DNA from 2 places in the Alicyclobacillus sp. CIJ1 genome. Region 1 is predicted to be linked to the other one. Evidence: predicted binding sites of a transcription regulator. Region 1 holds the regulator's gene; the other holds the start of a gene.
What was found. Region 1 encodes LexA, which represses DNA repair genes until DNA is damaged. Its sites were predicted from a motif close to CGAACATATGTTCG; they were not measured.
Positions count from the first base shown of each region.

Region 2: recA (recombinase RecA) is a predicted target of LexA. The motif match lies at 6,210-6,223, and genes of this name have one in related genera.

Region 1 is NZ_BAAJPH010000102.1:24,186-31,877, forward strand. It holds gene AC27E8_RS06905 (sugar porter family MFS transporter) at 1-1,278, shown strand, start outside; gene lexA (transcriptional repressor LexA) at 1,367-1,975, opposite strand; gene AC27E8_RS06915 (Cof-type HAD-IIB family hydrolase) at 2,050-2,841, opposite strand; gene AC27E8_RS06920 (glycine--tRNA ligase) at 3,007-4,401, shown strand; gene AC27E8_RS06925 (hypothetical protein) at 4,406-4,642, shown strand; gene AC27E8_RS06930 (bifunctional homocysteine S-methyltransferase/methylenetetrahydrofolate reductase) at 4,785-6,710, shown strand; gene AC27E8_RS06935 (TlpA family protein disulfide reductase) at 6,814-7,416, shown strand; gene AC27E8_RS06940 (GGDEF domain-containing protein) at 7,491-7,692, shown strand, end outside.
Region 2 is NZ_BAAJPH010000103.1:33,349-41,040, forward strand. It holds gene AC27E8_RS07750 (YheC/YheD family protein) at 1-355, opposite strand, end outside; gene cotE (outer spore coat protein CotE) at 419-955, opposite strand; gene AC27E8_RS07760 (dipeptidase) at 1,269-2,216, opposite strand; gene AC27E8_RS07765 (stage V sporulation protein S) at 2,242-2,502, opposite strand; gene rny (ribonuclease Y) at 2,667-4,214, opposite strand; gene AC27E8_RS07775 (regulatory protein RecX) at 4,346-5,047, opposite strand; gene recA (recombinase RecA) at 5,010-6,074, opposite strand; gene AC27E8_RS07785 (DEAD/DEAH box helicase) at 6,302-7,692, opposite strand, start outside.

The sequences.
Region 1 (7,692 bases):
GCGAACGAGTTTTTGAAGTCGGAGTTTCATATGAGCGCCGCGACCACCGGCCTCGTCTCGAGCAGCATCGATCTCGGCGCCATGCTCGGCGTGCTGATTGCGGGCTTCCTCGGCGACTCGTTTGGGAGGAAGAAAGCGCTGTCGGTCGCGGGCGTGATCTTCATCGCATCGAGCCTGATCTCGGCCTTCGCGCCGAGCGTAGGCGTGTTGGTGGCCGGGCGGTTCATCGGGGGCGTCGGCATCGGGCTGGCATCGCTGTTGTCACCGCTCTACATTGCCGAAATCGCACCACCGCGGATCCGCGGGCGATTAGTCGGGTCGAACCAGTTGGCGATTGTGTCCGGGATTTTTATCGTCTACTTTGTGAACGCGGCCATCGTGAGTTCGCATACCACGGCCTGGAACCAGACGACAGGCTGGCGCTGGATGTTTGCCATGGGCGTCATCCCGGCTGTCATCTTCTTCGCGCTGCTGTTCTTTGTGCCGGAGAGTCCAAGGTATCTGATGAAACGGGGACGCGAAGCGCAAGCCATCTCGATTCTGGAACGCGTGAGCGGTCCCGAGCGCGCGCGGTGGGACGCCGAGGAGATTCGCAAATCGCTCGAAGTTGTGCCGGATTCGTTGTTACAGGAACTGTCGCGCCCGGGCATTCGAAAGGCGCTCGGCATCGGCATTGTGCTCGCGATTTTTCAGCAGTTCACGGGCACCAACGCGGTGGGCTATTACGCCCCGATGATCTTCAAGGCGGCCGGCGCAGGCACCAACGCGTCGTTCTACGACACCGTTTGGATTGGCGCCATCAAGGTCATCTTCGTCATTGTGCTCATGCTCATCGTCGATCGCGTCGGAAGAAAGCGGTTGCTTGTGTGGAACGGGATGCTCATGGCGCTCTTCCTCGTCGTCCTCGGCATCGCCTTTTCGCTGCCGCACATGATCACGTGGCTGGTTCTCGCGCTCGTGTTTGCGCACACGATTGCGTATGAGCTTTCCTGGGGCGGCGGCGTGTGGATTGTGTTGTCCGAGATCTATCCGACCGCTATCCGCGGCCGCGCGATGGCTATCGCATCCTTTGCGCTGTGGTTCGCCACGTATCTCGTGGCACAGTTTTTCCCGATTTTGTTGCAGGCGATTGGCGGGACGTGGACGTTTTGGATCTTCGCGCTCTTCTGCATCGCCATGGCCGTCTTCATGCAGCGGGTCGTGCCGGAGACGAGCAAGAAGACGATGGAGAAGATCCAAAGCGACTGGCTCCAGTCGGAGCGAGGACGCTCTCTGTGACCGCCTGACGTATCTCGATGCCTGGTCTTGTAGAGGTGCTCTGAAGATGCGGCGAAGCAAAAGAGGCTTGCGCCGCATGTTTTTCTTTCTATCGGATCTGCCGAAAGATCCCGATGACCTTGCCCAGGATGGTTACGTTCGGAAAGTACAAGGGAGACATCGCGTCGTTTTCTGGTTGGAGGCGCACACGGCCATCCTCCCGGTAAAACCGCTTGATGGTGGCCTCGTCTTCATCAGTCATGGCCACGACGATGTCGCCGTTATCGGCCGACGTCTGCCGCCGAACAATGGCGAGATCTCCATCCAGAATGCCCGCATTCACCATGCTCTCACCGATCACGCGCAGCGCGAAGACCTCATCGCCTTTCGCCACGTCGCGGGGCAAAGGCAAGTATCCTTCGATGTCTTCCAGCGCCGAGATGGGAAGTCCTGCCGTGACGCGACCGACGATGGGAGCGAGCACGACATCCCCCGGTTCCTCGTCGTCCACAAGGAGTTCCAGAGCTCTCGGTTTGGTCGGATCTCGACGCAGATAACCCTTCTGCTGCAGTCGTTCGAGATGCCCGTGAACCGTCGAGCTGGACGCCAACCCGACCGCTTCCCCAATCTCTCGCACCGATGGCGGGTATCCTTTTTCGCGGATGTTTTTTCGGATAAACTCGAGAATTGCGCGTTGACGAGCCGTGAGACCGCTCACCGTTCCCACTCCCTTCGCACCCATTCTACCACGTCGCGCGGGAAGGTGCAAACACGTGTTCGGATAGGGGGATCTCAGATGAGCCCAAGTTCGGCCAAAGCGTCCGCTACGCCGCCCTCGTCGGCGCTTGACGTGACGCGTTTGGCCGCGCGCTTGACCTCGTCATTCGCGTTGCCCATGGCGAAGGAGTACCCCATGGTGCGGAACATGCCGATGTCGTTCCCGCCGTCTCCGATGTGCACGGCGTCCTCAGGTGCGATGCCCAGATACGAGAGGAGGTGCATCGCGCCGATGGACTTGTCGGACTTGCGTCGCTGGAAGTCGACGGCCTGTTCATGCCAGCGGTATACGTAGCATTCGGGGAACTCGCGCTCGAACACGTCGTCCCACTCGGCGGTCATGAATGCGTTCAGCTGAAAGACGCCGATCTCGTCCAGCCGATCGGCCATCCTCGGCTCGCAGGCGATGGGCGGGAAGTCGTAGGACGCGAGGACTGGAAGATATTGCGGTGGAATAGGCCGCAGGCTGAAGGCGTGATCGTGCGTGTGAATGATGGTCTGAATGCCGCGGCGCTCCGCCGCTTGTAGGATGCCGCGAACCACTTCGCGCGAGAAAGGCAGAGCAAAGATTTCTCGATCTCCGGCCTTTACCAAACCGCCGTTAAAATAGATGCCGTATGGGATCCCGAGCGAGGCCTGCACGTGCTGCGCATGAATGACGCTCCGACCCGTGCACACGGCGACCGGAATGTGGTTTTCAATGAGTTTGGCGACCGCCGCGGCGCTTTTGGGCACGATCCGGCCGTTTACAAACAGCGTGCCATCGATGTCGAGAAACACCATTTTGACGCGTTGCTTGGTTTTCACGAACTCTCCCCCCATGCTGCGACCGCTCGCGCCGGTATGAGACCAGTCGGAGTTTCATTATACACAACACCCTGCCAAAATAGGCACAGCGGACGCGCTCCGTTGCGCATACGCGCCGGCCTCGGCTATCATAGCCATATTGAGGACGAGCAGGAGGAACAGTCGATGCAGGTCACAATGGACACGTTGGTGTCGCTCGCAAAGCGGCGAGGCTTTATTTTCCCTGGTTCCGAGATTTACGGCGGATTGGCCAACACGTGGGATTATGGGCCGCTCGGCGCCCAGGTCAAACACAATTTGAAGCGCGCCTGGTGGCGGTTTTTCATCGAGCAAAATCCGTTGAATGTCGGTCTGGATTCGGCCATCCTCATGAATAAGCAGGTGTGGGTGGCGTCTGGACACGTGGCAAACTTCCACGACCCGATGGTGGACTGCCGTCAGTGCAAGGCACGCTTCCGGGCGGATAAACTCATTGAAGAGGCTGCAGAGGCGCAGGGGAAGTCGTTGGTGGTGGACGGCCTGCCGTTTGCCGAAATGGAGCGTCTGATTGAGGAACTTCAAATCGCTTGCCCTAACTGCGGAGCTCGCGATTTTACGAACGTCCGGCAGTTCAACATGATGTTCCGCACGTTTCAAGGCGTGACCGAAGACGCGGCCAACGAGGTTTATCTCCGCCCCGAGACCGCGCAAGGCATTTTTGTGAACTTTAAAAACGTCCAACGCACCATGCGCAAGAAACTGCCGTTTGGCATCGGCCAGTTTGGCAAAAGCTTCCGAAACGAAATTACGCCCGGGAACTTCATCTTCCGCACGCGCGAATTCGAACAGATGGAGCTCGAGTTCTTCTGCGCGCCAGGCGAAGACGAAAAATGGTTTGCGTATTGGCGGCAGACATGTATGGACTGGTTGCTCTCACTCGGGATCAAGGCGGAACATCTGCGGTTTCGCGATCACGCGAAGGAGCAACTGTCCCACTACAGCAAGGCGACGACGGACATCGAGTACCATTTTCCGTTCGGCTGGGGCGAGCTTTTGGGTGTCGCGAATCGCACCGATTACGACCTCAAGGCACACCAGGAGCACTCCGGGGAGAACATGATGGTGCAGGAGGAAGGCCGAGAGCCCTTCATTCCCTATTGCATCGAGCCTTCGATCGGCGCTGATCGCCTGTTTCTCGCGGTCTTCGCGGACGCCTACGACGAGGAAGAAGTGGCGGAAGGCGACACGCGCGTCGTTCTCCGGCTGCACCCGAAGCTCGCGCCTTACCAGGTCGCGGTGTTGCCTCTGTCGAAGAAGCTGAACGAACCGGCGCACCGTCTGTACCTGGACCTGATTCAGGTGTATAGTGCCGATTACGATGAGACGGGGTCTATTGGGAAGCGATATCGCAGGCAGGACGAGATCGGCACGCCCTTCTGCGTGACGTATGATTTCGAGTCGGAATCGGACGGACAGGTGACCATCCGGATGCGCGATTCGATGGAACAGGTCAGAATCCCCATGGAAGGCGTGCGCGCATGGCTGGATGAACAATTGCGGTCGTCGGGCGCGACGTGGTGAAGGCATGAAGCCGGCAGGATGGAGTCATGCTAAGCCGGGGGTGGGCCAGATGTCAGGTGAACACACGCAACATCACAACGACGACTTCACGTTCGTGGGAGCCCTTAGCCACAACCACGAGGTGGAGGCGTTTGTGGAGCGGCGCAACCAGATGTTGAGTTCGCGACTGGATGCGGTGGTTCCCTGGAAAGCATATCACCGGGCGAATGTGCCTCACGGCAAGAGGCAGTCGAACGGGTGACAGGCAACCCACGCCCTGGGCGGTCCGCTTCGGCGGATCGCCTTTTTTCAGCTGGCATGCCGTGCACGCTCGGGCATGTGGTACAATGTCGAAAATCTCGTAAACCTTTCACTTCTGGCGTGAACGAGAGGAAGAATCCGCAATGAGTGATGCAGTGTGGCGCCAGTGGCGTCGACCGCCCCGAGACGTCGAGGGCTCGCTTGGCGTTTTCGTCATCTTCGATGGCGCGATGTCCACCTATCTACACCAACTGGGCGTTCCCATCGGCACGCCGGTGGAGCAATTGAATCTGACTTCGCCCGATCTCGTCGCGCGTGTGCACCGCCGTTACGTCGAATCGGGTTGCACCGTCCTGCAGACCAACACGTTCATGGGCAATCGAGTCGCGTTGGAGCGCCACGGTCTCTCCGTGGACGTGGCAAGCCTCAACCGAAGGGGCGTCGAAATCGCGCGATCCGCCGCTCGCGGTGAGGCGAGCGTGTACGGCACGATGGGGCCTGCCATGGGCGGTTATCGGTACGGCGCGCTATTGCAGGACGACGAGCGCGATTTGCTTGCGCACGTCTACGCAGAACAGGCGGAGGCGCTCGTCAGCGCCGGCATCGACGGCTTGATTTTGGAAACATTCCCGGATCTCGAGGAGGCGCTCGTTGCGATTGCGGCCGTGCGCCCCCTCTTAGGGGACCTCCCGCTGGTGGTGAACCTATCACCCGAGGAAATTGGGGTGACGCGCGACGGGGTTCCGCTCGCGGAGGCATTCCGGCGCATTAGGGCGGCGGGCGCCGACGTGGTGGGACTGAACTGTCGCCTCGGACCCTACGGGATCTTGCGCTCCTACGAGCAGGCGGGCCTGTCAGCCGAGGGGCCCTATGCGGCTGTTCCAAACGCTGGGATTCTGCAGCGGTCGGAGGCGGACGAGATCGCGTACACTGGAGACACAGAGGACTTTTCGCGCCTTATGCTGCGCATTGCGCAACTTGGGGTCCGATGGCTCGGCGGTTGTTGTGGAACGACGCCGGAATATATTCGGAGCCTTCGCGATGCCCTGATGCGCGCGGACCGCAAACCACACGGGGCCACCGTTCCGGCGGACACCCGCGGGCCGAGCGGACCGTCCAGAGTGACCCTAGGATCCGGGGGCTATCACGAAGGCGTGAGTGTTGTCGAGATTGCACGTGAAAAAAAGGCCATCGTCGTCGAATTGGATCCACCGAAGCACCTGTCCATTGCTCGCTTTTTAGACGGGGCCGAAGCGCTCGCGCGCGCAGGTGCCGATCTCATCACCATGGCGGACAATTCGCTGGGCTCGGTTCGCGTCTCCAACATGGCACTGGCGAGCCTCCTCAAACAGCGCGGAATTGAGCCGTTGGTCCACGTGACATGCCGAGATCGCAACCTCATTGGGCAGCAGTCCCACCTGATGGGACTCGCCGTCCTTGGCATCCGCAACGTGTTGCTTGTGACGGGGGATCCGTCCCGGTATGGAGAGCTGCCGGGGGCCACGAGCGTGTACGACGTGTCGTCGATGGACTTGACCAAAATGGTCCGCAGGCTGAACGAGGGCATCGGTTTCTCCGGTCAACCGCTCAAACAGCCGTCTCGATTTGTCATCGGCACGGCGTTCAACCCGCACGTCCACAACTTCCGAAAGGCCGTGGAACGCCTGCAGCGAAAGGTGGAGGCGGGCGCGGATTTTGTGATGACGCAGCCCGTGTTCGATCCCGACTTGATGGCGGCCATTGCCGAGGCGACGCGAGACCTGGGCGTCCCGGTCTTCGTGGGCATCATGCCGTTGACAAGCGCTCGAAATGCGGAATTTCTTCATCATCAGGTGCCAGGCATTCGCCTGTCCGAACAGGCGCTGCGCCGCATGCAGGAGGCCGCGCCTGAGGAGGCACCCGCAGTCGGCGAGGCCATCGCTCGAGAATTGGTCGAGGTGGCCATACGACTCTTCCCGGGCCTTTATCTGGTGACTCCTTTTCTTCGTTACGAGATGACCGTTCGGCTCACCGAATACGCTCGACGCCTGGAGGCAACGCTTGTCTCCCGCCCGCATGGGCATGCGTGACGCGCGCCTCCCGAAAGCGACGAATGTCTCCTGTACGCGATTGCGGCAAACGGTAAGCCGCGATATGGTGACGGAGGACGCGTTTTGTGGAGGGAGGGCGCGTATGCGTCGGACGTGGACGCTCATGTTAGCGGGATGGATCGCCATGTTGACGGTGGGTTGCGGCGTCATGGGACGATCCCAGGCGAGCGGGGAAGTGGCAAAGACCTCTGGACGAGATCGCCCACATCCCTTGGTGTTTCAGAATCTCACGGGAGCCATGAACCAGGGCCAGGATCCGCGGTGGGATCCTCGGCCTGCGTCCGTAGGCTTGTACGGCGCGGTGTCGGTCTGGACAGTGAGCGGACGACAGGAAGTGCTCACGCCGGAGCGCGAGCCCCTTCTCTTCGCGGCGTACTGGTGTCCGCATTGCCAGCGCACGCTGCAATTGTTGACGGCCATCCGACATCGCCTCAAGCACATGCCGGTGATTGTCAACGTCGGGTATCCGGCCGGCACGTCGCTCCAGACCGCAATCCGGATTGCCCGCGAAGAGGATGCGGCACTGCATCTGGCCCCGTTCGAACAAGTGTTTATCCTCACCCCGTCGGCAGGGGACCGGTACGCGCCGCTCGGGTATCCTACCCTCGTCTTTCGCCAGGGGAGTGCGCTTTGGTCGCTCTATGGCGAGCACCGGGCCGAGATATGGGAAAAGGCTCTGTCCTAAACGCGTTAAAACGCGTACAATCACAGCATAAGCCCCACCCAAGGCGGTGAGGCAGGTCGGATCGCAGGGTGACGATGCAGATGGACGCGGGATCGCTCAGTGCGCTCTTCCAACATACGCGGACTTGGGGTCGTGCGCAGCGCGGATTGGAACTGTTTCGGTTTGCCGCTGACGCGCTGAGCCAGTTGGCGGCAGTCAACGGGGGACTCTTCATCTACCGAAAGCGGGGCGTCGAGACAGGAGGAGGTGAGCCGCAGCCGCCGGCCGTCTACCACA
Region 2 (7,692 bases), on a different contig from region 1:
TGTACATTTTCCATTTATGTCCACTTTGTCGAGGAAGTGTATGTAGAAGCCCCTGTCGGCGAAGCGCGACTAATTCCCTTGCGGCGACGGCTGGTTGGCGGTGGAAGACGCCGGACCGGCGCAACACCATGCCGACGTCGTTGCGTGGCGCTACTTCCCACTCGGCGCCCGTAAACACATGCGCGCGTCCGGCCGATAGATCGCCTGGCGTCAGGACTTGTACGTCCACGCCCCCACCGCGCCCGAGGAGGGTGAGATCTTGGAACAACCGCGTCTGTTCGCCGAACTTCCGCGACCCCGGAAAGGGGCCGTCCGCGTAGATGGTCAGTTGTGCGCGTGCAACGTCATCCCCCATGCGCGCACCTCCTCCCGGACACAAAGGGAGGGGGCGCCTGCCCCCTCGAATGCGGTCGCGCCTTCAGTCTTCAATCTCGACTTCCTCGACCTGACTCTCCTCTTCGAAGAAGTCGGCGTCTTTCTTGTCCGCGAGGTCGACCGTGACGACACACAACTTGGTCTGACCAATCACCTCGACGCCAAGTTCCTTCTCGACGCGCACCAACACCTCGGAGCCGTTGCCCGTCAGGGTGGCGTCCAGGCAGTTCGGGCTCTGGATCACGTGCACGCACACCTCGCGGCTGTCGCGCACACAGGCGTCGTCGATGTCGCGAAGGGCAATCTGTTCCGTGTACGTGACGGTCTCCTTGGCGACCGCCGTGTCCGTGTTGCCGTTGTACGAGTACCATACATTGATGTCAAACCGGCCCCGGACCTCGACGTAGTCGCCGACCAACTCCGCCTCGTACACGTGGTTCATCACCCAGCAGCCTCCGATTGTGCTCGGGCGGTGGGCCGGACGAACGGTGTACGTGGTCTGAGAGTACTTGTTGCCGCGGCCACACACAGCATTGGCCATGATTTCCCGGTAGCTGAGGTCTTTGCTGGACAGCACCATGCGGCTACCTCCTCTGTGCAGAAATCGAGCGGACCTGCGCTCGCAGGGATCGAACCGATTGCGAGGCAAGGAGCCAGCGGGCATCGCGCCCGGCGGCTTCTGCCCAGTCGCGCTCACAGCACATCGTATGCATGGGCGAATGGAGGTGCGCCGAGATGAACACGGGAGGGGAAAAATTGGGCGATGGCCCAAAGGGTTTAAGCGGAGGATTTGCGGAGGGTTCTCCCAGACTTGCGGAGGTTTCGGTTTTGCCGCAAACGTCGGTGACGCAATCCAACCATAGGCCGCCTCAGGCGGCGATTTGGCGATTCCGTCAGAGCGGCGACGTAGAAGGAAGCTGACGCAACAGAAACGCTTCAAAATTGCGGAAAAGGAAGTCCTGCGCGAGGTCTTGGCCGTACCGGTCGCACAGGCGTTCCGCGAACGTGCGGTAGTCCCGGCTGGCCGCGAGGCCGGGAATGTCCGCAGACGTGCCGTCGAAATCCGATCCAAAGCCGACGTGGCGGTGCCCTCCGAGATCGAGCACGTGGTCCAAATGGCGGAACACGTCGTCCACCCCGACCGGATCCGGTCCGACGAATGATGGCTGAAACGTCAGTCCTATCCACCCGTCCCGGCGGATGATCTCGCGAATGACATCGTCCGTCAGATTCCTGCGGTGAGGATGGACGGCACGCGCGTTCGCGTGCGACGCCATGACGGGTCCATCCGTGAGCCGCAGCACGTCGCGCACACCCGCGTCATGCAGATGGGCGAGATCGATCCACATCGACAGATGCTGCATCTCACGCAGCACATCGCGCCCAGCGCGGGTGAGCCCAGCGCCTCGCAACTCGCCGCATCCGTCGGCCAACTCGTTCGCGTCGTTCCACGTCAGACCGACGCCTCGAACGCCGAGCCGGTACAGTACGCGAAGGAGTTCGACGCGCCCGCGCAGGCAGCCGCCGCCCTCAAGTGACAAGATGGCGGCCATTTGTCCCTGTTGGCGGGCGATGCGTAGATCTTCCTTGGAACGCACCGCCCGAACGTCGGCCAGGATAGCAATTTGCTGGTAGAAGGCGTCAATCTGCCGTAAAACTTGCGCGAGTTGCGTGTACGAGTCCAAGGACGGATCGACGAAGAGCGCGAACACTTGTGTGGCGACACCACCTTCGCGCAGGGAATGATAATTCGCGCGCAGATGGGGCGAGTCGTCCAGAAACGCCACGTTGCCCTCCGCCAACTTCATCAGGACGTCTACGTGTGCGTCGGCCACAAGCATTCGCGCCACTGAAGTTCATCCTTTCTCAACGAGGCTCTACGAGCAGGCGAATGGCAGTTCGGTCTTCGCCATCAATCTTGATGTCCGTAAAGGCAGGTACGCAGACCAGGTCGATTCCGCTTGGTGCGACGAACCCCCTCGCGATGGCGACGGCCTTCACGGCTTGATTGAGGGCGCCCGCGCCAATGGCCTGAATCTCTGCCGAACCTTGCTCGCGCACGACGCCGGCGAGGGCGCCTGCGACCGAATTGGGATTGGATTTTGCCGAGACTTTTAACACATCCACGGTGAGATGACCTCCTCTGTTCCGTCGGCAGTAGGACACTATACGATATTCGCCAGAAAGCCCTTTATGCCAACGGACAAGAGGGGTCAAACGTCGCCCAACAGCGCACGGCTCGCGGGAAACGCGAACGGATGTATAAAAATAGGGTCAGCCTCCAGGCTGCCCTATTTTGCGTATTCAACGGCTCTAGTTTCTCGAATTACCGTCACCTTGATCTGGCCGGGATAGTCGAGTTCATTCTCGATCTTCTTGGATATCTCCTTCGCAACCAGCGCAGACTCAGCATCGTCGACCAATTCGGGTTTTACAATGATGCGGATCTCGCGACCCGCCTGAATCGCATAACTCTTCTCGACACCCGCGAACGAATCCGCGATATGTTCGAGCTTCTCCAGACGTTTCATATACACTTCCAGTGTTTCGCGGCGCGCACCCGGGCGAGCCGCCGAGATGGCGTCTGCCGCCGCGACGATCACGGAAATCGGTGAGGTGAACTCCACGTCGCCGTGGTGTGCGGCGATACAGTTGATCACGACGGGATGCTCTTTGTATCGACGCGCAAGATCAACGCCGATCTCCACGTGCGACCCCTCCACCTCGTGCGTGACCGCCTTGCCGATGTCGTGCAGCAATCCACCTCGGCGCGCAAGGGCAGCGTCGAGCCCGAGCTCGGAAGCCATCATCCCTGCGAGATGCGCAACCTCGATGGAATGCTTCAGCACGTTTTGCCCGTAACTCGTGCGGAAGCGCAGGCGACCGAGAAGTTTTACCAGGTCGGGATGCAGGCCATGGACATTCGCGTCAAACGTGGCCTGTTCTCCCTGCTCGCGGATGACGTCCTCGATTTCCCGGCGAGCCCGCTCTACCATCTCCTCGATCCGCGCAGGGTGGATGCGCCCATCGGCGACCAGTCGCTCGAGCGCAATTTTGGCGATCTCGCGACGGATGGGGTCAAACCCTGACAGAATGACCGCTTCCGGCGTGTCATCGATAATCAAGTCCACGCCCGTAAGCGACTCGAGGGTTCGGATATTGCGGCCTTCTCGTCCGATGATGCGGCCCTTCATCTCGTCATTCGGCAAGTTGACCACCGTCACGGTGATCTCGGAAGCATGATCCGCCGCACACCGCTGGATGGCGTTGGCGACAATGTCCCTCGCCCGCCGATCCGCCTCGCGTTTGGCTTCTTGTTCAATCTGCTTGACCATGACCGCCGCATCATGGCGCGCCTCGCGCTCAACCTGTTCCAGGATGAGCTGCCTCGCGCTTTCTCGCGTCAAACCGGAAATTCGCTCGAGCTCCCTGACCTGTTCCTGGCGCAGAGCCTCAGCCTCGTCTTTGAGCGCCTGGATGGCTAGTTCTTCGCGGCGAAGCTCCTCCGACTTCTGCTCCAGGACTTCGAGCTTCTTATCGAGCGCCTCCTCTTTTTGCAGGATTCGACGCTCCATCCGTTGAATCTCGTTGCGTCGCTCGCGCAGCTCCTTCTCGGCCTCCTGCCGGATGCGGTGAGCCTCTTCCTTGGCTTCAAGGACCGCTTCCTTGCGCCGAGCCTCGACGTCCCGCTGCGCGGCTTCTATAATTTCCAAGGCGCGCGCTTCTGCGGCGCCAATCTTGGCCTCGGCGACCATGCGCCGGACCACGTAACCCACACCTAAGCCCAAGCCTAGACAAACCAGCGAAACCACAATCAACAGCCAGACTGCGACTTCCAATGAGGCGCCTCCTTGCTCCGGTCGACGATCACCTGTTCGCATCGGAACCATGACGTCTTCGAGCTAGAGGCCGTAGGTGATACGCACTTTTATTCTACGTGTTGTTTCAAAACGGTGTCAAGAAAAGGCGATTACGCCCGTGGGTCGACTTCCTGCTCACCCAGCCGTCTGATGGCTTCTCGCACCGCCCACCGCGCAAGGGAAGGTGAAAATCCCTTCCGCACAAGGCGCATCAGGATCCGGCGTTCATCCACGTCCGCAAGGCGGCCAGCCGCGCGGCGAAAAGATTTCTCCGCGAGCCTGAGCGCGGCCTCTCGCTCTCGTTCATCGTCGACGCACGACTCCAGGGCTTGGGTCACGAGCGCAGTCGGCGCCCCCCGAGATCTCAATTTCGCGCGAATTTCCCGGCGGCTTCTCGTCCCCCCCCAAACGTCCACGAGATCCCGCACGAGCTTCTCGTCATTGAGAAGCCCCTTCTCGCGCAGGCGGGCCATCGCCCCCTCGATGACCTCACGCTCCCAGCCCTTGCGCAGGAGCGCCCGACTTAACTCACCTTCCAAGCGCGGGCGAACCTCGAACAGTTTCAGCGCCTCACGCAGGGCTCGCGCCACCTTCGATCTCCTCTCCAGATCCGCGTACTGCTTCACGGAGATCCTCATCCCGACCTTGAGCCCGCAATCGACCCAGTCTTCGGCTGTCAGGTACAGAGAGGGCGCACCTTCGAACTCCGCGCAAATGAGGGAGCGCCATTTGCCCGTGGCCTCCGTGCGGCGAATGAGAACGAACGATTCCTCATCAGAAGGCGTCGAAGTCGTCGAAGGCGTCTGCGCCATCGTCCGCATCCTCCGCAGCGGCGGCCACCAGCGGTTTTGCCGGATTCACGTGGAAGTACTCGCGAACCGCCGCCTCGATTTGCTCCGCGATCTCCGGATGCTCCTTTAAGTACTGCTTAGCGTTTTCACGCCCTTGTCCAAGGCGCTCCTCGCCAAAGGAATACCAGGCTCCGCTTTTCTGAACGACGTCGATTTCCGTAGCAATATCGATCAGGCTGCCCTCGCGCGAGATCCCTTCCCCAAACATGATATCCACGTCGCACTGGCGGAACGGCGGAGCGACCTTGTTTTTCACAACCTTGATTCGCGTCCGCGATCCCACCACGTCATTCCCCTGTTTGATGGCCTCAACGCGCCGAACCTCCAACCGCACAGAGGCGTAGAATTTCAGCGCGCGCCCGCCTGTCGTGGTCTCGGGATTTCCAAACATGACGCCGACCTTTTCCCGGATCTGGTTGATGAAGATGGCAATGGTCTTCGATTTACTGATGGCGCCCGCCAACTTGCGCAACGCCTGCGACATCAGGCGCGCCTGCAATCCGACGTGCGAATCGCCCATGTCGCCCTCCAGCTCATTCTTCGGGACCAGGGCTGCCACGGAGTCTACGACGATCACGTCCACCGCGCCACTTCGAACGAGCGCCTCCGCGATTTCGAGCGCCTGCTCCCCCGTGTCCGGCTGAGAAATCAAGAGTTCGTCGATGTTGACCCCAAGCTTTTGGGCGTACACCGGATCCAGCGCGTGTTCCGCGTCGATGAACGCCGCCTGACCGCCGAGCTTCTGCACCTCCGCGACAACGTGTAGCGCCACGGTCGTCTTGCCCGACGACTCCGGCCCGTAGATTTCCACGATTCTGCCACGAGGAAGTCCTCCGACGCCGAGCGCAATGTCAAGCGCAATCGATCCCGTCGGCACGGTCTCCACCGTCATTGCGGCCGCTTCACCGAGCCGCATGATGGAGCCCTTCCCAAATTCCTTTTCAATTTTTCGCAGGGCTTGTTCCAAAGCCGCTTTTTTGTCTCCCATGGCACACCATCCCTCAATTTCTTCAAGCGCGTATGCCCGTGAGCCTCTTCTCCGCTTGCTCCCGAACACGAGAACCTATTCGCGAACGCTCGCAGGAATCCTTCGATCCGATTGTACACGTTCCTGCGAAAAATGCAAACAAACGTTCGCATTGACGTTTCCGTTCCCCCAGGCGAAGCAAGAGCCGGACACTCGCGTGTCCGGCTCTCCCCCTGCTCGATCTGCGTTCAGCGGCGCGACGAGCGCGGCTTCGCGGGCTCCAAATTCACCCGCGTGCCATTGATTCGGCTTTGGCGCAGCGCCTCGTAGACGAAAGGCGCGCTCTCTTCCTCCACCTCGATGAACGTAAACTTCTCGAACATGTCGATCCGCCCAACCGCGTCGCCCGGCACACCGGCCTCTTCGGAAATGGCACGCACAAAATCCTGCGGGCTCATCCGAGCTGTGCGGCCGACATTGACGAAGAACCGCACCATCCCCGGCCGCGCGCCCGTGTCTCCGAAGTCGTATTCGTCCGCCTCCGACCGGTTCCCATCTCCTGAGGAAGCAAGTTTCAGCAGGGCTGAAGCGATATCGATGGGATCGTGCTCGTCCACGAGGCCACTCAGAATCGCGCGATACGGCGCGAGGCCGCCCTCGCGGATGACGTCCACGATTTTGCTGCGCCACATCTCCGCCTGCCGCTCGGCCACGTCCTCCAGCGACGGCACCTCGCGGACCGTGATCTTCTGCTTGATTTCCCGCTCAATCTGCTTCAACAGCTTGTATTCGCGCGGCGTCACCAGCGTAATCGCGAGACCTCGCTTGCCAGCGCGCCCGGTGCGGCCAATGCGATGCACGTACGACTCGGGATCCTGCGGGACGTCGTAGTTAATGACGTGCGTCACGTCGTCGACGTCCAGGCCGCGAGCCGCCACGTCCGTCGCGACCAACAGCTCGATTTCGTTTTTGCGGAACTTCCGCATGACTCTGTCGCGTTGGGCCTGGCTCAGGTCGCCATGAAGTCCGTCAGCCAGGTACCCCCGCGCAAGCAGGGCCTCGACGAGATCGTCCACACCGCGCTTCGTCCGGCAGAAGATGATCCCGAGCTGGATGTCCTCGCTGTCCACGATGCGGCAGAGGCTGTCGAGCTTGTTGCGCTCGAGCACCTTGTAGCACACTTGATCGATCTGCGGCACGGTCACCTCGCCGCGATTGACCGTGATGTGCTGCGGATCACGCATGTAACGCAGCGCGAGGCGCTTGACCTCGTTCGGGAAGGTGGCCGAGAACAGCATGGTCTGCCGATCGCTCGGCGTCTCGCGCAAAATGGCTTCGATGTCGTCAATGAAGCCCATGTCGAGCATCTCGTCGGCTTCGTCGAGCACGACCATCCGGACATCGCTCAGCGACAACGTGCCGCGGTGGATGTGGTCCAACACCCGTCCCGGGGTACCAATGACGATCTGCACGCCTTGCTTCAGAGCGCGGATTTGGTGCACAATCGACTGCCCGCCGTAAATCGGGACGGATCGGACACGCTTGTATTTCGCGATCTTGCGGATCTCACCCGCCACCTGAATCGCCAGCTCGCGCGTAGGGGTCAACACGATGGCCTGCACGCGCGGCTCCGTCGACA